DNA from 4 places in the Streptomyces sp. NPDC007084 genome. Region 1 is predicted to be linked to each of the others. Evidence: riboswitches for the same ligand, from Rfam matches in the RefSeq annotation. Region 1 holds a riboswitch; each other region holds the start of a gene.
What was found. Region 1 has a riboswitch for cyclic di-AMP ahead of AB0912_RS07100 (NlpC/P60 family protein). Riboswitches for the same ligand answer to the same signal wherever they lie in the genome.
Positions count from the first base shown of each region.

Region 2: it holds a riboswitch for cyclic di-AMP, as region 1 does, so the genes downstream of both, AB0912_RS00070 (M23 family metallopeptidase) here and AB0912_RS07100 (NlpC/P60 family protein) in region 1, are expected to answer to the same signal.
Region 3: it holds a riboswitch for cyclic di-AMP, as region 1 does, so the genes downstream of both, AB0912_RS15250 (transglycosylase family protein) here and AB0912_RS07100 (NlpC/P60 family protein) in region 1, are expected to answer to the same signal.
Region 4: it holds a riboswitch for cyclic di-AMP, as region 1 does, so the genes downstream of both, AB0912_RS31680 (NlpC/P60 family protein) here and AB0912_RS07100 (NlpC/P60 family protein) in region 1, are expected to answer to the same signal.

Region 1 is NZ_JBEYFY010000005.1:149,566-155,127, reverse strand. Features, by position in the region: gene AB0912_RS07110 (alpha/beta fold hydrolase) at 20-766, shown strand; gene AB0912_RS07105 (hypothetical protein) at 878-1,114, opposite strand; cyclic di-AMP (ydaO/yuaA leader) riboswitch at 1,569-1,740, shown strand; gene AB0912_RS07100 (NlpC/P60 family protein) at 1,749-3,287, shown strand; gene AB0912_RS07095 (hypothetical protein) at 3,484-3,801, opposite strand; gene AB0912_RS07090 (PadR family transcriptional regulator) at 3,970-4,500, shown strand; gene AB0912_RS07085 (DUF2306 domain-containing protein) at 4,586-5,562, shown strand, end outside.
Region 2 is NZ_JBEYFY010000001.1:23,023-28,584, forward strand. Features, by position in the region: gene AB0912_RS00065 (aldo/keto reductase) at 1-442, opposite strand, end outside; gene AB0912_RS00070 (M23 family metallopeptidase) at 617-1,657, opposite strand; cyclic di-AMP (ydaO/yuaA leader) riboswitch at 1,669-1,827, opposite strand; gene AB0912_RS00075 (PP2C family protein-serine/threonine phosphatase) at 2,152-3,216, opposite strand; tRNA gene AB0912_RS00080 (tRNA-Met) at 3,559-3,632, opposite strand; gene AB0912_RS00085 (dihydrofolate reductase family protein) at 3,681-4,826, opposite strand; gene AB0912_RS00090 (MarR family transcriptional regulator) at 4,920-5,429, shown strand.
Region 3 is NZ_JBEYFY010000015.1:32,965-38,526, forward strand. Features, by position in the region: gene AB0912_RS15240 (cytochrome P450) at 1-594, shown strand, start outside; gene AB0912_RS15245 (transglycosylase family protein) at 832-1,863, shown strand; cyclic di-AMP (ydaO/yuaA leader) riboswitch at 2,047-2,237, shown strand; gene AB0912_RS15250 (transglycosylase family protein) at 2,242-2,952, shown strand; gene eno (phosphopyruvate hydratase) at 3,344-4,630, shown strand; gene AB0912_RS15260 (septum formation initiator family protein) at 4,862-5,338, shown strand; gene AB0912_RS15265 (DUF501 domain-containing protein) at 5,379-5,562, shown strand, end outside.
Region 4 is NZ_JBEYFY010000067.1:5,777-11,338, forward strand. Features, by position in the region: gene pcrA (DNA helicase PcrA) at 1-2,066, opposite strand, end outside; cyclic di-AMP (ydaO/yuaA leader) riboswitch at 2,629-2,800, shown strand; gene AB0912_RS31680 (NlpC/P60 family protein) at 2,808-4,004, shown strand; gene AB0912_RS31685 (tellurite resistance/C4-dicarboxylate transporter family protein) at 4,170-5,228, shown strand; gene AB0912_RS31690 (hypothetical protein) at 5,206-5,559, opposite strand.

The DNA.
Region 1 (5,562 bases):
TCGACGGTGAAGAGGTGTCATGCGAGGCTCGGCGCGGATGTCCGACCGCGAGGGGCAGCGGCCCGGAGCGGCCAGGCCGCTCACAGCGCTGGTGCCGCACCGGCCAGCCGGCGGGGCCAAGGGCCCGACGCGGGCCGCGGTGCTCGTCCTGCACGGCGGACGCGCGGACAGCCTGGCCCCGTCGCGTCCCTGGCACGTCTCCCGCCTGCGCATGCGGCCCTTCGTGCGCGCCGTGCTGCGCGCCGTGCCCGACCGGGACGTCTTCGTGGGCGAGGTCCGCTACCGCGTACGGGGCTGGAACGGCGCCGCGACCGATCCGGTCGCCGACGTGCGCCGGGCCCTCGCCGAACTCACCAACCTGGTCGGGGAGGTGCCGGTGGTGCTCGTCGGCCACTCGATGGGCGGCCGTGCCGCGCTGCGCGCCGCCGCGGCGCCGCAGGTCCGGGCCGTGGTGGCCCTCGCGCCCTGGTGCCCGGCCGGCGAGCCGGTGGCCCAGCTGCGGGACAAGCGGGTGATCGTACTGCACGGCGACCAGGACCGGATCACCGAGCCGGCGGCCTCCTTCGCGCTGGTGCGCCGGGCCGCGCGGGAAGGCTCCTCGGCGACTGCGGTGCGGGTCGCGGGCGGTGACCATGCGATGCTGCGGCGCGCGCGGACCTGGCACGAGGTGACCGGTTCGGCGGTCGCCGCTCTGCTGTCCGGCGCCGACGGCCCGGTCGAGGCGCTGCCCGCCGAGGGACCGAACGGCGAACCCGGCGTCCTCTGAGGCGGGCCCGCACGCGCCGGGCCACGGCTGCCCGGCCATCGACGCTGTTCGACCACCGTTCCGAGGCGTCTGCTCGACCTCCGACCCCATGCGTCTGTTCGACCACCGTTCCTACGCGGAGTCGAGCCGGTCCGCGGGGTCGGGGGAGAAGGGACGGCGTGAGCCGGTCGTCCCGCGTGCACGGGTGCCGGGGCGTGCGGCGCTTCCGGGGAGCGGGCCGCCCGTGGACGGATCCCAGCTGAGGATCCACTCGAAGTCGCGCTGCAGCCGCCGGGCTTCGCTCCGCACGAGGGTCGGTATGTCACCGCGTTCGGAGATCAGTTGGGCATAGATCGGTGCATCGTGCACGGGGGAATCCTCGACTCGCTCTCAGGGCCGTCCGCGGGCCTTCCGTGTCTCGACGTTAGGGCCGTGAGGCGCCCACGGTGGTCATCCGGCCGGTTCGGCCAGAACCGGTCACGGCGCGAGCATCGACGGTTCGCCGATGTCGAACGAGCCGTCAGGGGCCGTCAGTTCCGTTCGCCGCCGCCGAACGTCCGCGCGCGAGCGGCCGCAAGCCCCGAGCGAGGTGCGGACCCGGCTGTACGGAGACCTCCTCGCGGAGGACTTCCGCGCCGAACGGGACTGCCCCGTAAGCCGATTCGCGTACGGCGTGTGCTTCCGTCGTCGCACAACGGCGCCGATGCGATGAAGGTCACGAAAATGTATCGGACATCTGGGACGTGGATCTTCACATGGGGCTCACAACTTGGCTAAGTTGACGACCAGGCCGCCCGACTCCCTCCGGCGAACTCGCCGGGCGGTGCGGCCTCCGCCGAGTCCGGCCCTGCCCTCGTGCAGCCGGAGCCGGGGACCCACCGAACCTGGGGTGAATCGGCCAACTGCCTTACGGGGCACAGGTCGTAGGGCATACCTTCCGGAACCGTCCGCCCGAACCCGACAGCTAACCCGGTAGGCGGACGACGGAAGGAGTGCCACCTTCATGGCGCCGGAACGCACCCAGCCCAGTGGCGAAGAAGTCCGCCGACGGCTCGCCTCCCTCTACGACCGGGCCGAGGACGACACCGGCAACTTCAACGCGACCCGCGCTCTCGCGAGCCTCTCCCGCCAGGGCGACCGGCGTGCCGTGGCCCGACGGCTCACCGGCAGGCCGCCGGCCGTGGAGGAGCGCCGAGCCGTCGATCCGGCCCAGGACGATCTGATGCGGCAGTGGTTCGACGGGGCGCGTTCCCGGCTCGGGCCCACCGTCGCGGCGGTCCTCCCGGCCGACCGGCGCCCGGACCGCGGACGAGAGGCCACGCGCCGGGCGGGGGAGCGCTCCGCGGAACTTCCCGCCGCCCAGCAGCTTTCCCAAGGCGCCCTCCCCGCCGCCGAGTCGACCGCCGCGGCCGGACGGGAGCTGACGGCGGGCCCGGCCGCGGCTCCCGTCGCGGAGCTGACGGCACGCCCCGTTCTCGAACTGACCGCGGGCCCGGTGTCCGAGCCGACGACCTGGCCCACCCCCGCGATCCCCGACCAGCGCTCCGCGGCCACGGGCTCCGCGGCCATCGGCTCCGCGGCCACGGGTTCCGCGGCCACCGGCTCCCTCCCGGCGGTGCCAGGACCGGCGCTCCCTCCCGAGACCTCCTCCCCGCGCTTCCGCAAGGACCGCGCCCGCCGCAAACTGGCCGCCGCGCAGGAGATGCTGGCCCGGCACACCGCGCGGCGGACCGAGCTGGACGCGTCGACACCGGCCGCATACCCGCCCGTGGAGCAGCCGTTCGGCGAAACCGCCCTCCCGTCGCTCACGTACCCGGCGGCGGAGTACCTGTCGGCGCCGGCCGGGCCGGGCACGTACCCGACGACGGAGCACCTGTCCCTGCCGGTCGCGGCAGCCGCGTATCAGCCGATGGAAAGTGCCCCGTGGCAGCCCACGGGAGCCGGGAACCAGCCCGCGACACGCGTGCCGGACCCGGTCGGGGCCGTCGCCTATCAGCCGCTGCCGGACGCCTGGTCGGCCTCGCCCGCCCCGGTGGCCCAGGCCGCCGACGACACCGGGCGCACGGTGTGGCCGGCGCCCGTCGAGCAGCCCGCCCCCGGCGCCCCCTGGTCCGCCGATCCGAACGCCGGGTTCGACACCGGAAGCATCGCCGCCGTCATGGCCCCGCCGGTCACCGGGTACGACACACGGGCCGCCGAGGCCGTCGCCTTCGCCCGCGCCCAGGTCGGCAGGCCGTGCGTGTGGGGTGCCTCCGGACCCGGCTCGTTCGACCCCTCCGGGCTCACCCAGGCCGCCTGGCGGAGCGCCGGTGTGCTGCTGCCCCGGACGGCGGGCGACCAGGCACGGATCGGACCGGCCGTACCGCTGGACGCGGTCCAGCCCGGCGACCTGCTCTTCTTCCACGAGGACCACAGCCACGTGGGCCTCTACGTCGGCGACGGCCTGATGGTCCACGCGCCCAGGCCGGGAGGGCGGATCACGGAGGAGCCCGTCCACCCCGCCGGGCAGGCGACGATCCACACCGCCGTACGCCCGGTCTGAGAACCGGCCTGTCACCGCTGCGAGGTCCGGCCCCCGGGGACCGGCCCTCGCAGCGGCCCCGAGACCCGGCTCTGAGGCGCCGCCCCGAGACCCGGCTCTGAGGCGCCGCCCCGAGGCCCGGCTCTGAGCACCCGAGCGGTCGGCCACGGATACGCCGTGACCGACCGCTCCGGTGCTCTCCCGGGCTCCCGGCGGCTCAGAACTCGCTGTCGATCCCCGTGACCGCGGCCGGCCCCAGCGGGGCGTCGTCCTCGGAGATGCCGCTGTCGCGCAGCGCGCCGGAGACGAGCCGTACGGCCTCCTCCTCGGCGGCGCGCCGGTCCGCGGCCTCGACCTCCAGCCGCACCGAGAAGGTGTGGTTCTCGTCGACGGTCAGCAGGCTCAGCTCCTCGGTCTCGCCCAGCTCCGTGTTCTGCGGATCCTGTGGGCGCAGCCTGCGTTCGACATCTGCGCGGGAGGCGTCCGAGACGCCGTGGACGAACGTCCCGGGAACGGTGATGACGTAGGTGGTCACAGGAACTCCTAGCGTGCGTGCCCCGCGGGCCTGAAGTGCGGTCGGCTGTGTGATCGCCCGTATACCCCGCATTGTGACGGTCACCCGCCGCTTCTTCGCGTCGGGAGCCCGGAACGGCCTGACGACGGGCGTGCCACGCGGTGATCCGGTGGCGATACGGTCGGTCCCATGGCAGACGCACGGTTGACCACCGCCTCCTTCCTCGTGCTCGGCGTCATCGACAAGCTCGGCGAGGCCAGCGCGTACGACGTCAAGGGGGAGGCGGCGCGCACGGTGGCGCCCTTCTGGTCCGTCCCGCACGCCCAGGTGTACGCCCAGTGCGACCGCCTGCTGGAGGCCGGGCTGCTGGCGCAGGTGCGTCAGGAAAGCGGCCGCAACCGCCGGGTGCTCACGCTGACCGACGAGGGCAGGGCCGCGCTGCGGGACTGGCTGGACGACACGGCGTTCGTGCCGGTCGAGGCGCGCGAGCGCGGAATCCTTAAACTGTGGTTCGGCGGCCGGCCCGAACTGCTCGGCCCGGTACAGCTCGACGAGCACCGGCGCACCCTCGGCGACTACGAGCAACTGGCCGAGAGCGTGGGGGAGTTTCTGACCCGCGGGCAGCGTGACGCGCTGGAGTTCGGTATCCGGTACGAGCGGATGATGGTCGATTTCTGGCAGTGGGTGCAGCGCCGGGACGAGGACGCGTCAGACCGTTGACCCCGGTGGCCGCCCGGCCCTACCGTCTCGATAGTCCAAACCAGACTATCGATGGTCGGATCGCGGCCAGGAGCGGGGAGTCGCCGTGCGTCGTCTGACGGGCACCACCTGGCGCCGTGTGGCCGTCATCGCGGTCTCGGCCGTGTGCGTGGGCTACGCGCCCATCGCGATGACCGAGCTGTGGCCGTACGCGCGTCCCGGCGCGCCGGCGTTCGGCGAGTGGATCCTCGGGCACATGGTCTCGCCCCGCTATGTGGCGGACGCGCTGGCCACCCGGATCGAGCCGTACCGCCACAGCCTCGTCCCGCTGATCGCGCACTCCGTCCTGGGCGGCCTGCTCATGCTGCTCGGTCCCGCGCAGGTGCTCACCGCCGTACGCCGCCGGGCCCGGCTGCACCGGGCCCTCGGCGTCGTCTTCGCGGTCACGGTCTACGCCTCGATGGCCGGGGCGGCGGTGTACCTGGCGCGGACCGCGCCCGAGGACGCGTTCAGCGGGGCCGCCTTCTGGATCGTGCTCGCCACCATCCTGGTGGGCACCGTGCTCAGCGTGACCTTCGGCGTGCTCTCCGCCGTCGGCGGCCATCCCGACCTCCACCAGCGCTGGATGCTGCTCTGCTACGCCTTCCTGCTGACGGCGCCGCTGCTCCGGTTCGAGTGGGGCGGCCTGCCCCTGATCCTGCCCGGCCTCCCCATGACGGAGATCAACCGGGTGGCCACCATGCACCTGGGGTCGGTGGTCGCCTTCGGCGCGCTGATCGCCTCGCGCTCCCTGGACCGGCGCCGGACGATCGCGGGCGTCACCCGTTCGTGGGCCCCGCCGCCCGTCCTGGCCGTCGCCCATCTCGCCGGAGCGGCGGCCCTGTTCTGGATCGTCCGCTCCTGCCTGGACTTCGGCGCCCCCGGACGCCGGCTCCTGCTCGCCTATCTCCTGCCGTACGCCGCCACCTACGCGGTGATGGCCTTCAGCGCCCTGCGCACCGGCCGCGAGGGGCGTCTGTGGGCCCGCGAGGAGTGGCGGCTGCACTGGGCGGCCCTGTGCCTGGCGCCCGTGCTGTCGGCCGG
Region 2 (5,562 bases), on a different contig from region 1:
TGCCGGCCTTCACCAGCTCGTCCAGGGCCCCGATGATCTCCTCGACCGGCACCTCGGTCTTGTCGTAGTGCGTGTAGTAGAGGTCGATGTGGTCGGTGCCGAGGCGGCGCAGCGAGGCGTCGGCGGCGGCCTTGATGTTGGCGCCGGAGAGGCCGGGGTAGGCGGGGTGCTGGCTGACCTTCGTCGCGATGACGACGTCCGCGCGGTTGCCGCGGGCCTTGAGCCACTTGCCGATGATGGTCTCGGACTCGCCGCCCTCGTTGCCGTCGACCCACGCCGAGTACGCGTCGGCGGTGTCGAGGAAGTTGCCGCCGGCCGCCGTGTAGGCGTCGAGCACGGCGAAGGACTGGGTCTCGTCCGCCGTCCAGCCGAAGACGTTGCCGCCGAGGGAGAGCGGGAAGACCTCGAGGTCGGATGAGCCGAGCTTGCGAAGAGAAGTCATGCCCGGGTCCAACGCCCGCACGGGATGCCGGTATTCCACCCGCGCCCCGCACGCCCCTCGTATCCGGGCACGCCGGGGACCAGGGGCTGCTATCCGGCTATCCGGCGATCGGGCTATCGGGCTATCGGGCTATCCAGGAACCCTGGAGGTCAGAGCCGGCGAGGCCCCCGGGGATCAGGGATTGAGCCCCTTGCTCTGGAGCCAGGCCATCGGGTCGACGCCGGTGGCGGCGCCGCCGGGGTGGACCTCCAGGTGCAGGTGCGGCCCGGTCACGTTGCCGGTCGCGCCCACCCGCCCGATCACGTCACCGGTGGCGACCTTCTGGCCGGCGGTGACGCTGATCGACGACTGGTGGCAGAACCAGAGTTCGGTGCCGTCGTCCAGGGTGAGGATCGTGCGGTAGCCGTACGCGCCGGCCCAGCCCGCCTCGGTGACGGTGGCGCTGTGGATCGCCTTGATCAGCGTGCCGGTGGGCGCGGCGAAGTCGAGACCCGTGTGGTAGCCGGAGGACCACAGGGCACCGGCCTCGCCGAAGCGCGAGGTCAGGGTGTACGAGGAGGTCGGCAGCGTGTAGCTCTTGGCCAGCTCGGCGAGCCGCTCGGCCTCGGCCTTCGCCTTGGCCTCCTCCTCCGCCTTCTCCTTCGCGGCGGCGGCCTTGGCCTTCGCGGCGTCCTGCTGCTTGGTGGCGAGGGCGACGGCCTGCTTCGCGGCGGCGGCCTCGGCCGCCTTCTGGGCGGCGCTGTCGACCTGGTTCTGCTGCGACTCGGCCTGCTGCATGATGCGGGCGCGCAGTGCCTCACCGGCGTCCGTGCTGCCCTGGGCGGCGTCCTCGGTGGTCAGTCCGGCGCCGGTGAGCGGTGTCGTGGAACCCTCGGGTGCCGCGTCCGCGCCGTCGCTGATCAGCGCTTTGGCGGAGTGGGTGACCGAGGAGAGGTCGGGCAGTGAGATGGAGACGGGCGCCTTGCCGGGCGCGGCCGTGGCCATGCCACCGGCGCCGACGGCGGCGATGACTCCGACGCCGAGGACCGTGGAGCTGCGGGCGAGTCCTCCGCCGCGCTGCTTTCCCACGCGGTGCCGGCCACGGACCGGGCGGACGGAATCCTCGGTGGGGTTCCACTCCTCCCAGGGGCCCTCGTCCTTGCCGTAGGCGAAGCCGAAGGACTGGGGGTCATCCGGTGCGAACGAGGTTGGCTGGGCAGGCCGGTTGGACGCCACGTGGGCGCACTCCTTTCCTTCCTTCTCGCCTACCGGGTTAGCTGACGGGTTCGGAGCAGGAAGGTCTCCTACGCGCGTATACCCACCGTGTCTCCACGGCGGAGATCCGCTCGATTCACCCCAAGTTGGTGGTTCCCCGGTTCCCTTGCGGGATTCGGCGCGTGCGCACGGAGCCGTCTCTTGTGACGGCTGGGACGACCGCGCTGCGTTATCGAACGTTAATAGACCCGGCTACCTCTTTCCAAGCTGTTCTGAGTGATCGTTAACGGTTTTTGGCCAGGACTTTGGGGTCAGGGGCGGTGAAAGACGGGCGAGTTGACCGCGCCGCACCGGAGCACACAGGTCTGACGGTATGTCAGTTGTTATGCGGAGGGGCACGGTTCGGTCACCCCTCGTGACAACGGCCGGACGGACCCGTACGTGCCCGACGGGCGGACTCGTCCGTGCCTGTCAGCCGCGCCGTACGTGCCCGTCAGCCGCGCCGTAGGGGCCCGTCAGCCGCGCCGTACGGCGAGCAGCGCCATGTCGTCGGTGAGGGCGCCGCCCGTGTGCCGGCGGACGTCGTCGGCGAGGGCGTTCAGCAGCGCCTCGGGGCCCGCGAAGATCCGGCCGGCGAGCCGCGCGGCCGGGTCGTAGAACTCGCCGCGCGCGTTGCGGGCCTCGGACAGGCCGTCGGTGTGCAGCAGCAGGGTCGCCCCGCGCGGGAAGCGGGCCGGGACCGCCCGGTCGGCGGTGACGGCCAGGTCGCTCATCCCGAGCGGCAGCGCGGCGGGCCCGCCGGCGAGCGGGAGGAGCGTGCCGTCGGGGTGCAGCAGCAGGGGCGGCGGATGCCCGCGGTTGACGACGCGGACGACCTCCTCGTCGTGCGGGATCTCCACGAGCACGGCGGTGGTGAACCCCTCGACGGCGTCGAGGTTGGCGCGCCGGGCGCCCTCGCGCTTCAGCGCCCGCTCCAGCCGCTGCGCGACCGCCTCCAGGGTGCTCTCCTGCTCCGCCGCCTCGCGGAACGCGCCGATGACCACGGCGACGGCGGCGACCGCCGTCATCCCCTTGCCGCGCACGTCTCCGACGACCAGCCGCACGCCGTACGGGGTGTCCTGCACGGCGTACAGGTCCCCGCCGATGAACGCGTCCGCCTGGGCCGCCTCGTAGCGCGCGGCCACGTCGAGACCGTCGATGCGCGCCTGCGGTTCGGGCAGCACGGCCCGCTGCGCCAGCTCGGCGATCTCCCGGACGGAGGCGAGCTGCTGGTCGCTGCGCCGCACGAGGACGTTGACGACGACGGCGAGGGCGGCCGCGGTGGCGACGGTGACGACCTCGGTGACCGCGTCGCTGCGCAGGGCGACGCCGAGCCGCAGGTGCGCGAAGAGCAGCGCGCCGACGGCGGCGACGCCGGTGAGGACGGTGCCGCGCAGCGAGTACAGGGGTGCGGCGATCAGTGTGGCGGCGGTGAAGAGGGGGGCGGCGGGGAAACCGGCCGGGGTGAAGTAGTCGTAGCAGGTCCCGGCGATGACCAGCAGGACGGGCAGCACCCGGACGAGCGCGCGCACGACGGAGATACGGCCCGGGCGGCTGCCCGCCGGACCGTGCCCGGAGTCGCCCGAGGGGGCGGATGCGCGCGTCGCCCGCGGATCACCGGGGGACGGGCGGTCGGCCCGGTCGTCGAGTTCTCCGGCCCGCTCCTCACCTCCTGGCTGACCCACCCGTCCAGCAGACCCGCAGCCCGCTCGCCGGGCGACCGGTGTGGCCCGACCGAGGGATTCCGGGCCACCAGGCGGCGGGGACCAGCAGGGGGACCGACAAGGGGGACCGACTAGAGGGACCGACTAGAGGGACCGACTAGAGGTACCAACACCAAGGGCCGGAACTCGTGAATCCGAGTTCCGGCCCTTGGCCTTCAGTAGCGGGGACAGGATTTGAACCTGCGACCTCTGGGTTATGAGCCCAGCGAGCTACCGAGCTGCTCCACCCCGCGTCGTAAGAACCAGTGTACGGCATCCCGGGGGCGGGGGGGCGCACGTGGTTACCGGGGTGCCAGAAGGTGCCGGTTGGGTGCCTTGGCGGTGTGTTCGTGTTCGGGGAGGAGGAGGACGTCCGCGCCCGCGGAGGTGAGGAGGGCGCTGCCGTCGGCGTCCGGGACGAAGGTGTCGGGCTCGCGCCAGGCCGTGACGACCCGGCGGACACCGGCGTCGAGGATGAGCCGGGCGCAGGGGGCCGGCCGGGAGGCACGGCGGGCGCACGGCTCCAGGCTGCTGTAGACGGTGGCACCGGGCAGCCGCGGGTCGGCCGGGTCGATCTTGGCGAGGGCGGCCTCCTCGGCGTGTACGAGGGGATCGGCGCCCTCGCGGGAGTGGCCGCGGGCCAGTTCGGTGCCGTCCGCCGCGACCACCACCGCGCCCACGCTGAACGCGGTCTCCGAGGGCGGGCAGTCCGCCGCCAGCTCGCAGGCGAGGGCCAGCCACCGGCCGTCGGCGGCGGAGGCGGTCCGGCCGGTGCCGGGGGCGGTGGGGACGTAGCGGATGAGGACGACGTCCCCGACCGGCCGGGTCTCGACGAGCCGCATCCGCCCGGGGGGATAGGCCCCGGGCCCGAACAGCCGGGGCGCGTCCGGCTGCCCGACGAACAGGGGCGCCACGGCGAGCTGGAGTTCGTCGGCGAGGCCCTCCGTGACGAGCTGGGTGTGGACGCGTCCGCCGCCCTCGACCATCAGCCGGCGTACACCCCGCACGTCGCGCAGGTGTTCCAGCAGCTTCCGCCAGTCGAGTCCCGGTCCGGTCGGGACGATGTCGACGCCGGGCAGGCCGTTCAGCAGTTCGGCGGCGCGCCGGGCGCCCTCGTCGGTCGTGTAGAGGACCTTCTCCCCGCCCGTGCGCCAGAACAGCGCCTCGGGGTCGAGGTCGCCGGAGCCGCTGACGGTGACCTTCAGCGGGTAGGCGGGCCGCCCGTCGGCGACGCGGGCCGCGCGGCGCTCGGCGGAGTTGACCAGGAGGCGGGGGTTGTCGGTGCGCAGGGTGCCGGCGCCGATCAGGATCGCGTCGCAGGACGCCCGCACCTCGTCGACCCGGTCGAAGTCGGCCGCGCCGGAGAGCAGCAGCCGTTCGGGGCCGGTGTCGTCCAGGAAGCCGTCGAGGGAGACGGCGGCGGACAACAGGACGTGGGGACGGGGCATCGGGATGTTTCCTCCGGGGACATTCGCTGACGGCTCATGCGGCGGCTCGGTGGTTCAGTGGTTCAAGTTTTAAACAATACCTAGACTGGGGTCATGACGACCCGCTGGCTCTCCCCCGCCGAACAGCGCGCCTGGCGCGCGTACGTCTCCGCGAGTTCCCTCCTGGAGGACACCATCGACCGCGGGCTCCAGGCCGAGGCGGGCATGCCCCACCTTTACTACTCCATCCTGGCCCGGCTGTCCGAGGCGCCCGAGCGGCGGCTGCGGATGACGGACCTCGCCGAGACGCTGAAGATCACCCGCAGCCGGCTGACGTACGCCGTGACGCGGCTGGAGAAGGACGGCTCGGTGCGCCGTGAGGGCTGTCCGACCGACCGGCGCGGTCACGTGGCCGTACTCACCGACGCGGGGCTGGCCTTGGTCGAGCAGGTGGCGCCGGGTCACGTCGCGACGGTCCGGGCCGCCGTCTTCGACCGACTGACCCCCGAGCAGGTGGGCCAGTTGGAGGAGATCTGCGGGGTCATCACGCGGGGCATCCAGGGCGAGGACGCGGCGGCGGGCGGGGAGGATCTGCCGTGGCGGCGGCGTTCCTGCTCGTCATGAGGGCGGCGGGGACAGGGTCGGGGGCTGCTCTGCCGCCCATCCTGTAATCCATTGCTTGAACTTTAAAGCGGATGTAGTGTCTGACTCCGGACGGGTTGCTTCAAATCTGAAGCAGGCAGACCCTCGGCACACC
Region 3 (5,562 bases), on a different contig from region 1:
GAGCACCTCACCGAGAACGAGGCCGCCGCGATGGCCTTCATCCTGCTGTTCGCCGGCTTCGAGACCACGGTCAACCTGATCGGGAACGGGCTGTACGCGCTGCTGACCCACCCGGAGCAGCGGGCCCGCCTCCAGGCCTCCCTGGCGGCCGGGGAGAGCGGACTGCTGGAGACGGGGGTGGAGGAACTCCTGCGCTACGACGGGCCGGTGGAGCTGGCCACCTGGCGGTTCGCGACCGAGGACGTGCGGATCGGCGGGCAGGACATCGCGGCCGGTGACCCGGTGCTCGTCGTGCTCGCCGCAGCCGACCGCGATCCCGAGCGCTTCGAGCGGCCGGACGTCCTCGATCTGTCCCGGCGTGACAATCAGCACCTCGGCTACGGCCACGGCATCCACTATTGCCTGGGCGCGCCGCTCGCCCGGCTGGAGGGGCAGACCGCGCTCGCCACCCTCCTCACCCGCCTTCCCGACCTCCAACTCGCTGGAGATTCGGCCGATTTGCGCTGGCGCGGCGGGCTCATTATGCGCGGATTGCGCACGCTTCCGGTCGAGTTCACCCCGGTCGGACAGTCCGGAACCGGTTCATCCGGGTAGCCGGGGCGGCGGTGCCGCAGAGGGGTGCGCGGGCGCGGGAAGGGCGTTCGGCCGAGCGGTCCGGCGGGCGACGTCAACTGACACGCCGTCATAACTGTGATCTTCACGTGATCTGCGCTGCATCGACTTGTGACAAGCGTTCGAGTCCGGCTACCTTCACCCATCAACGCGGCCCCGGCGCTCATCACTTCGCCGTAGGTGCCGTAGTCACCCCGTTGTCACGCGAAAGGCTTCCGCATGCTCTCCGGGAACGGCCGTCACCGGCGCCCCCGTCAGGCCCCGGCCCTCATCGTCGCCGCAGGCGTGACCGGGTCGGCCATCGCGATCCCGCTCCTCGGGGCGACGAGCGCGAGCGCGGCCGACGGGACCACCTGGGACCGGGTCGCCGAGTGCGAGAGCGGCGGCGCCTGGAGCGCCGACAACGGCAACGGCTACTACGGCGGCCTCCAGCTCACCCAGGACAACTGGGAGACGTACGGCGGCCTCGAATACGCGCCGAGCCCCGACCAGGCCAGCCGCTCGCAGCAGATAGCCGTCGCCGAGAAGGTGCTCGACGGGCAGGGACTCAAGGCGTGGCCGACCTGCGGACCGCTCTCCGGGCTCAGCAAGGACTCGGCCGGGGTCGACGTCGACACGGGCATGGGTGACGCCGCGTCGGACGACGACACCGCCGGCACCTCCGGCCTGTCCACCTCGCCCGGCGCCTCCCCGTCCACCGGGGCGTCCGCCGGCACCTCCACGGACTCGTCGGAATCATCCGGGTCGTCGGACTCGTCCGGTTCGAGCGACACCGCCTCCCCGAAGGCGACCGGTAACACCACCAAGTCCGACCCCTCGGCGGGTACGGACGAAGCGGACGATCCGGATGCTTCCGGCACGCCCAAGGCCGACGATGACGAGTCGGGCAAGTCGGGCAAGTCCGGCCGGAGCGGCACCTCTTCGGAGCCCTCCGACGAGACGTCCGCCACCCCCGGACGGCATCGCGGCGGCAGCGCCGACGAGGACGCGGCCGACGCCGTCGGCGACAGCCGGCCCGACAGCGCCTCCGGGCGCCACGCCTCGCGCGGCTCGGACGGCTCCCGCGAGGCCGCCGACGGCACCTACGTCGTGCGCGCCGGCGACAGCCTGTGGGCGATCGCCGACGCCCTTGACCTCGAGGACGGATGGACCGGGCTGTACGCCGCGAACGAGGAGACCGTGGGCGCCGATCCGGACGTCATCCTGCCCGGTCAGAGCCTTGCTCTTGATGGCGAAACGGTCGAAAAGTAGCGGGAGTTCACGTCATGGTTCGCTCGTGAATGTCCGGTTTGGCGCGAGTGAGACATGAGTCTCAGAAGCCCTGATCGTCTTTGAAAATCAGGCGGCCCACTGCTTACGGTCGTGATCGCTCGCCACAGCGGGCCCCGACGGTCGCAACGCCGAATCCTGCCAGCGGCCGTACGGGAACAGTCGTCGCGTCAAGCGCCGTAGGCAGGAGCGGGGGACCCAAGGTAAGCGCCGCGAACGGGAGTTGAGAGACACCCGGGGACGGCTTGGGGTAAAGCCGCGCGCCGCGGTTCCGCAAGGGACCGTGACCGTGCGGCCGGGCAACTCAACCGGCCCGAACCCGACAGCTCACCTCGCAGGCGTCGGTGAGGGGATCACTCGATGCTGTTTTCCAGCAAGGGCAAGCACCGCCGCCCGAACAAGGCCACCCGTGTCGCCACGCTCGCCGGAGTCACCGGTGTCGCCATCGCCGCCCCGCTGATGGCCGCGGGCAGCGCCTCCGCCGCGACCGGCTCCGAATGGGACGCCGTCGCCCAGTGCGAGTCCGGCGGCAACTGGTCGATCAACACCGGCAACGGCTACTATGGCGGCCTGCAGTTCTCGTCCTCCACCTGGGCCGCGTACGGCGGCACCGCCTACGCCCCCACCGCCGACCAGGCCTCCAAGTCGCAGCAGATCGCCGTCGGCGAGAAGGTCCTCGCCGCGCAGGGCAAGGGCGCCTGGCCGACCTGCGGCACCGGCCTGTCCGGCGCCGCGTACAGCGGCGGCGACTCCGCCCCGGCGGCCCCCTCGGAGCCCTCGGCCTCCTCCGGCTCCTCGGCGCCGAGCGCGTCGCACAGCACCCGGACCACCGAGCAGCCCGCCTCCCGTTCGCAGGAGCGCCCGGCCGCCAAGAAGACCGTCACCACCCCGACCGGCAAGAAGGTCAAGAAGGGCGACGGCGAGTACAAGGTCGTCAAGGGTGACACCCTCAGCTCGATCGCCCAGAAGCACCACGTCAAGGGCGGCTGGCAGAAGCTGTTCAAGCTGAACCACGACATCATCGACGACGCCGACTTCATCTTCCCGGGCCAGCAGCTCCACCTGCGCTGATCCAGGCGGCACCCCCGGCCCTTCGCCGGCCGAGGCCGTACCCCGGTACTCCGGGCCTTCGCCGGCCCGGGCCGTACCCCGGTACTCCGGCCGACGGGGGCCGCACCCCGGACCGCCACCGATCGAGGCCGCTCCGGCCGGACGTGCCCGCCCTCGGCGGACGGCGGGCACGTCCCGGCCCGGCGGCTCCGGGCTCCCCGCTCCGGCGCGTGTTCCCCCGTACGCGCCGGAGCGGGGTTTTTCATTTCGTTTTTGTTCCGATCGGGAACAATATTTACCCCGAGTTCTGCCCAAGGGGTGGTCGATCGGCTGGCCGATCCCCCCGGGCCGGTTAGGCTCGTCCCGCAGGACTAGCCAAGCCCTGCGTATTCGCGTCACATCCCAGAAGGAGATGCTCGTGCCGTCCATCGACGTCGTCGTAGCCCGGGAAATCCTGGACTCCCGAGGCAACCCCACGGTCGAGGTCGAGGTCGGCCTCGACGACGGCAGCACGGGTCGTGCCGCCGTTCCGTCCGGCGCCTCCACCGGTGCCTTCGAAGCCATCGAGCTGCGCGACGGTGACCCCAACCGTTACCAGGGCAAGGGTGTCGAGAAGGCCGTCCTCGCCGTCATCGAGCAGATCGGCCCGGAGCTGGTCGGCTACGACGCCACCGAGCAGCGCCTGATCGACCAGGCCATGTTCGACCTGGACGCCACCGACAACAAGGGCTCGCTCGGCGCCAACGCCATCCTCGGCGTCTCGCTCGCCGTCGCGCACGCCGCCTCCGAGGCCTCGGACCTGCCGCTGTTCCGCTACCTGGGCGGCCCGAACGCGCACCTGTTGCCCGTTCCGATGATGAACATCCTCAACGGCGGGTCGCACGCGGACTCCAACGTCGACATCCAGGAGTTCATGATCGCCCCGATCGGCGCGGAGTCCTTCTCCGAGGCGCTGCGCTGGGGCGCCGAGGTCTACCACACCCTCAAGAAGGTGCTGAAGACCAAGGGCCTGTCCACCGGCCTCGGCGACGAGGGCGGCTTCGCCCCGAACCTGGAGTCCAACCGCGCCGCCCTCGACCTCATCGTCGAGGCCATCAAGCAGGCCGGCTACATCCCCGGCGAGCAGATCGCGCTCGCGCTCGACGTCGCCGCGTCCGAGTTCTACAAGGACGGCAAGTACGAGTTCGAGGGCAAGTCCCGCTCGGCCGCCGAGATGACCGAGTACTACGAGGAGCTGGTCTCCGCGTACCCGCTCGTCTCCATCGAGGACCCGCTGTACGAGGACGACTGGGCCGGCTGGAAGGTCATCACCGACAAGCTGGGCGACAAGGTCCAGATCGTCGGCGACGACCTCTTCGTCACCAACCCGGAGCGCCTGGCCCGCGGCATCGAGGAGGGCTCCGCCAACGCCCTGCTCGTCAAGGTCAACCAGATCGGCTCGCTGACCGAGACCCTGGACGCCGTCGAGCTGGCCCAGCGCAACGGCTTCAAGTGCATGATGTCCCACCGCTCCGGCGAGACCGAGGACGTCACCATCGCCGACCTCGCGGTCGCGGTGAACTGCGGTCAGATCAAGACCGGCGCCCCGGCCCGCTCGGACCGCGTCGCCAAGTACAACCAGCTCCTGCGCATCGAGGAGATCCTCGACGACGCCGCGGTCTACGCCGGCCGCAGCGCGTTCCCCCGCTTCAAGGGCTGATCCGCTCCACGAGCTGAGCCGCCTCGCGGGCTGATCCGGTTCATCGGCTGAGCCGCCTCGCGGGCTGATCCGCTCCATGGGCGGAGCCGCCTCGCGGGCTGGGCACCAGCCGCCCGCCCGCTTGGGCAGCGTCGTCCGTACGTCCCCGTACTCGGTCCCGTACCGTGTGCGGGGACGTACGCACGTGACGGCCCCGCACACGGCGGGCCGGGTACTGGGGAGGCGGGACTCATGGCCGTGAAGGACCGGGACCGGTTCTCCACCTCGACCAGGCTCAGACTGCTCGGCGAGCAGACGGCGGCCCGGGTCTACCGCTCCCAGACCAAACGGCAGGCCCGCCGCTCCCGGCTCACCGGCCGGGCCGCGCTGCTCGCGCTCGTCCTGTGCTCCCTGATCGTCGCGCTCGCCTACCCGATGCGGCAGTACGTCTCCCAGCGCGCCGAGGTCGCCGACCTGGAGCACCGCCAGGAGCAGGCCCGGCAGCGGGTCGAACAGCTCCGCGACCTGAAGGCGCGCTGGCAGGACGACGCGTACGCCGAGCAGCAGATCCGGCAGCGGCTGCACTACGTGATGCCCGGCGAGACCGGCTACGTGGTGGTCGACCCGGACCCGGCGAAGCAGGCCCGCGCCGGCCAGGGCGCCGCCGACCGCCCCTGGTACACCAACGTCTGGGACGGCGTGGACAAGTCCGACGCCGCCGACCAGTGACGAACCCCTGAACTGACCAGAAAGACACGTGACTCACGGCATGGAAACGCCACCGCCGACCACCGCGCGCACCGAGCCCACCGAGGCCGACGTCGAGGCCTTCAAGCAGCAGCTCGGCCGGCCGCCGCGCGGACTGCGCGCGATCGCGCACCGCTGCCCGTGCGGACAGCCGGACGTGGTGGAGACGGCGCCCCGCCTCCCCGACGGCACCCCCTTCCCGACCA
Region 4 (5,562 bases), on a different contig from region 1:
GTGATGCCGACGTAGGCGAGGCGGCGCTCCTCCTCCAGCTCCTTGACCTGCCCGAGGGCGCGCATGTGCGGGAAGACGCCGTCCTCCATGCCGGTCAGGAAGACCACCGGGAATTCGAGGCCCTTGGCGGTGTGCAGGGTCATGAGGGTGATGACGCCGTTGCCGTCCTCCTCGTCGGGGATCTGGTCGGAGTCGGCGACGAGCGCGACCCGCTCCAGGAACGCGGAGAGTCCGGCCGGGGTCTCGTCCTCGCCGGTCTCCTGCTCGAACTCCAGGGCCACGGCGGCGAGTTCCTGAAGGTTCTCGATGCGGGTCTCGTCCTGCGGGTCGGTCGAGGCCTGCAACTCGGCCAGGTAGCCGGTGCGTTCGAGGACGGCTTCCAGGACGGTGGCCGGGCCGGCGCCGGACTCCACGATCGTGCGGAGGTCCTCCATGAGGGTGTTGAACCGGCGGACCGCGTTCGTGGACCGGGCGGCCATGCCGTAGGCCTCGTCCACGCGGCGCAGCGCCTGCGGGAAGCTGATCTTCTCGCGCTGCGCGAGGGCGTCGATCATCGCTTCGGCGCGGTCGCCGATGCCGCGCTTGGGCACGTTCAGGATGCGGCGCAGCGGGACCGAGTCCTCGGGGTTGGACAGCACCCGCAGGTAGGCGAGGACGTCCCGGACCTCCTTGCGCTCGTAGAAGCGGACGCCGCCGACGACCTTGTAGGGCAGCCCGACGCGGATGAAGACCTCTTCGAAGACACGGGACTGGGCGTTCGTCCGGTAGAACACCGCGACGTCGCCGGCCTTGGCCTCGCCCGCGTCGGTGAGACGGTCTATCTCGTCGGCGACGAACTGCGCCTCGTCGTGCTCGGTGTCCGCGACGTAGCCCGTGATGTTCGAGCCCGCGCCCGCGTTCGTCCACAGGTTCTTGGGGCGGCGGGACTCGTTGCGCTCGATGACCGCGTTGGCGGCGGTGAGGATCGTCTGCGTGGAGCGGTAGTTCTGCTCCAGGAGGATCGTCGTCGCGTTCGGGTAGTCCTCCTCGAACTGGAGGATGTTGCGGATGGTGGCGCCGCGGAAGGCGTAGATCGACTGGTCGGCGTCACCCACGACGCACAGCTCGGCGGGCGGCAGGTCGAACTCGCTCGGCGGTACGTCCACAGGATGCTCGGAGCTGCCGACCAGCTCGCGCACGAGGGCGTACTGCGCGTGGTTGGTGTCCTGGTACTCGTCGACCAGGACGTGCCGGAAGCGGCGGCGGTAGTGCTCGGCGACGTCCGGGAAGGCGCGCAGCAGGTTGACCGTGGTCATGATCAGGTCGTCGAAGTCGAGCGCGTTGGCCTCGCGCAGGCGTGACTGGTACATCGCGTAGGCCTGGGCGAGGGTCTTCTCGAAACCGTCGGTGGCCTGGGCGGCGAAGTCCTCCTCGTCGATCAGCTCGTTCTTCAGGTTCGAGACCTTGGCGCTGAACGACTTCGGCGGGAACCGCTTCGGGTCGAGGTCCAGATCGCGGCAGACGAGCGCCATGAGCCGCTTGGAGTCGGCGGCGTCGTAGATCGAGAAGGACGAGGTGAAGCCGAGCTTCTTGCTCTCGCGGCGCAGGATGCGGACGCAGGCGCTGTGGAACGTCATCACCCACATCGCGTTGGCCCTCGGGCCCACGAGCTGCTCTACGCGCTCCTTCATCTCGCCCGCGGCCTTGTTCGTGAAGGTGATCGCGAGGATCTGGCCGGGGTGGACATGCCGCTCGCCGAGCAGGTGGGCGATGCGGTGGGTGAGCACGCGGGTCTTGCCGGAGCCCGCGCCGGCCACGATGAGCAGCGGGGAGCCGGAGTGGACCACGGCCGCGCGCTGGTTCTCGTTCAGCCCCTCCAGGAGGGCCGCCGGGTCCACGGCGGGGCGGGGGGCGCCGTCGCGGTAGTACGCGTCCCGGCTCGGCGGCACGTCGAACCGGCCGCCGAACAGGTCGTCCGCGACCGGCTCCGGCGCGTGCTCGTCCTCGGGCGGCGGCGGGTGCTCGTCCTCGTGGGCCGCGGAGGGCTTGAGGTCCGCCAGGAAGCTGTCGTCAAAGAGGCTGCTCATCGCTCTCCGAGTCTAGGCCGAGCCACTGACACCCCGCCGCCACCCCGAGAATCCCGCCCCGATCCCGGGGCACCCGGCGGCGACCGGTCCGTGACCGGGCGGTGACGGGTCGGTGGCCGCGAGTGACCGTACGCGCAGGTCGGGGCCGGGCCGGCGGGCTCCCGGGGCCGTCCGGCGGGCGCCACGAGGGCCGTCGGACGGGCGCCACGAGGGCCGTCGGACGGGCGCCACGAGGGCTGTAGGACGGGCGTCCTGCGGGCGCCCCGAGGGCCGTCAGGCGGGCGTCCGGCGAGCGTCAGGCGGGCGAGCGGCCTCACCGGAGGGCGCGACGGACCCACCCGTGAGGCCGCTCACAAGCAGCTCGGCGGCAACAAGGAAGCAGCCCTCGGACACCCCCGCAAAGTGGCGCACACCACGCATCCCCGGCGCCCCCGCGCCGCCCGCATGGCCAAGGTCACGAAAATGTATCGGGCATATCGCACTCCAACCTTCACACGGGCCACACGAGTTGGCTAGCGTGCTCGAAGGCCGCCCGACCGCGACCGGCGAACGACGCCGGGCCGAGCGGCCTCCGCCGAGTTCGGACCGCCCAGCGGGCGGCCGGAGCCGGGGACCCACCGATCTGGGGTGAATCGGTCCAACCGCCCTGTGGCGCCAGGACCGTAGGGCAAACCTTCCGGAACCACCCGCCCGAACCCGACAGCTAACCCGGTAGGCGGATGACGGAAGGAGTCGCCTCTCTTGGCGTCGCACCGCAAGCCGCGTCCTTCGGGTACGCGCGTGGCAGGCATACGGACCCCGGCGCTCGCGACAGCGGCCCTCACCTCCGTGGCCCTGCTCTCCCAGACGGCGAACGCCGCGCCCCCGGCCGAGCCGAGGCCCAGCCTCGAAGAGGTCCAGAAGAAGGTCGACGACCTCTACCACCAGGCCGAGACGGCCACCGACAAGTACAACGCCACCCGGGAGAAGACCGCCAAGCAGCGCAAGCGGGTCGACAGCCTCCTGGACGACGTCGCAGCGCGCACCGAGAAGCTCAACTCCGCGCGTGCGGAGCTGGGGACGTTCGCCGCCGCGCAGTACCGCACCGGGGCGTCCACGCCGGGCACCGCGACGCTGCTGCTCGCCGACGACCCGCAGGACTACTTCGACCAGACGCAGTTGATGAGCCGTCTCACGAACCGCCAGAAGGCGGCGGTGGACGACTACGTGACGGAGCAGGCGGCGACCGCCAGGAAGCGGGCGGAGGCGAGCGAGAGCCTTCAGTCGCTGACCACCTCGCAGAACGCGCTCAAGTCGTCCAAGGCGGCGGTGCAGCGCAAGCTCGGCGCGGCGCGCGATCTGCTGTCGAAGCTGACCGCCGAGGAGAAGGCGCGGCTGGCGGCGATCGAGAAGAAGAAGCGGGAGAAGGCCGCCGCGAAGGCTGCCGAGCTGGCGCGGGAGCAGGCGGCGGCGGAGAAGGCGGCGAAGGAGAAGGCCGAGGCGGGCGAGGGGTCGGGGACGTCCACGTCGGGCTCCTCCGGCTCTTCCGGCTCGTCGGGCACCGGCGGCTCCGGTTCGACGGCCACGGACCCCTCGTACGCGACGAAGGCCGGCAAGGCGGTCGCCTTCGCCCGCGCACAGATCGGCAAGCCGTACGTGTGGGGCGCGACCGGGCCCGGCTCGTACGACTGCTCGGGGCTGACCCAGGCCGCCTGGAAGGCCGCCGGCGTCTCCCTCCCGCGCGTCACCTACGACCAGGTGAACGCCGGCACGACGGTCTCCCTGGCCGACGCGAAACCCGGTGACCTGGTCTTCTTCTACGGCGACATCAGCCATGTCGGGCTCTACATCGGCAACGGCATGATGATCCATGCGCCGAAGCCGGGGGCGTACGTCCGCGAGGAGTCGATCTACTACGACGGGACGTCGGCGATCCACAGCGTGGTACGCCCCGCCTAGCCACCCCACCGCCCCGCCACCCCCTCTTGTTCGGCCTCTACCTCTTGTTTGGCCTCCACGCGCGCGTGTAGGCCAAATCGGCGTCACGCGCGCGTGGAGGCCAAATAAGGGTCACGCGCGCGTGGCCCGCCGCCAAGCGGTCCCGTGGTCCCTAGCATCGGGCGCATGCCCGAAATGCCGGTTACGCCCGATCGCCCTTCGCTCCCCGCGTGGTGGGCGCGGCGCCCGCCCGCCGCCGGGGCCGCCGTCATGGCCACCGGCATCATCTCGATCGGCCTGCACCTGATTGGTCATGAGACGGTCTCCCGGATCGCGCTGGTCCTGGCGGTGATCGCCTGGCTGGCGCTGGCGGCGGACTTCGTCCTGCGGCTGGTGCGGGACCGGGAACGGTGGCGCCGGGAGGCGGGGACGCCACCCGGCCTGACGGCGGTCGCGGCGACGACGGTGCTCGGTACGCGGCTGTCGCTCCTCGGGTGGCAGGGTCTCGCCGAGGCGCTGCTCGCGCTGGCCGCGCTGCTCTGGCCGTTCCTGCTGGTGGCCGTCGCCCGCAATCTGCGCCGGGGGCACATGCCGGGCGGGGTGTTCCTGATGTGCGTGGCCACTCAGGGGCTCGCGGTGCTGGGCTCGACGATCGCGACGGCCCTCGGGTGCGAGTGGCTGACGCATGCGGCGCTGGTGCTGTTCTGGCTGGGGATCGTGCTCTACGGGGTGGCTTTCGCGCACTTCGATCTATGGCAGGTGGCGCGCGGCGCCGGTGACCAGTGGGTGGCCGGGGGCGCGCTGGCGATCTCGGCGCTGGCCGGCTCGAAGCTGGTGGCCGCGCACGAGGTGAACCCGTACCTGTGGAACAGCGACGACCAGGGCGTCCTGCGCGTCGCGACCGGCGTACTGCTCGCGCTCGACCTCGCCTGGTACTGCGTGCTGTTCGTGGCGGAGGCGGTGTGGCCGCGCCCGCACTACGACGTACGCCGTTGGGCGACGGTTTTCCCGATGGGCATGACGGCGGTGGCGACCCTGATGACCGCCACCGCTCTGGACACCGCCCCCGGCCTCCACACGACAGGCCAGGTACTGCTGTGGATCGCGGTGGCGACCTGGCTGGTGGTCGCCGCCGCCGCGATCGTGGACGCCCGCGCGACGGCCCGGTCGGCTCGGCTCGGGTCCACCCGGCCCGGGTCCGGTCGGCTCAGGTCCGGTCGGCTCAGGTCCAGAGGACCGCGATGAAGATGTTGGCGGTGGTGAGGAGACCCACCGTGGCGAAGATGTTCTTGTTGATCTTCTCTTCGTCGCGCTGGACGTAGACCAGGCCCAGGATCACGATCAGCAGGGCCAGCTTCACGCCGATCTTCACGGTGTTGACCGTGTTGTCGTCGGCCTGGTTGAGGCCGACCAGGGCCACGCCGGTGACCAGCATGGTCAGGGCGCCGTGCAGCATCGCGGGGACGAAGCGGGCGGTGCCGCGGGCCATCGCCTTCATCTGGGTCAGGAAGCCGCCGAGGAGCGCGGCGATGCCGATGATGTGCAGGCCGACGAAGAGATGGATGAGTACGTCCATGGG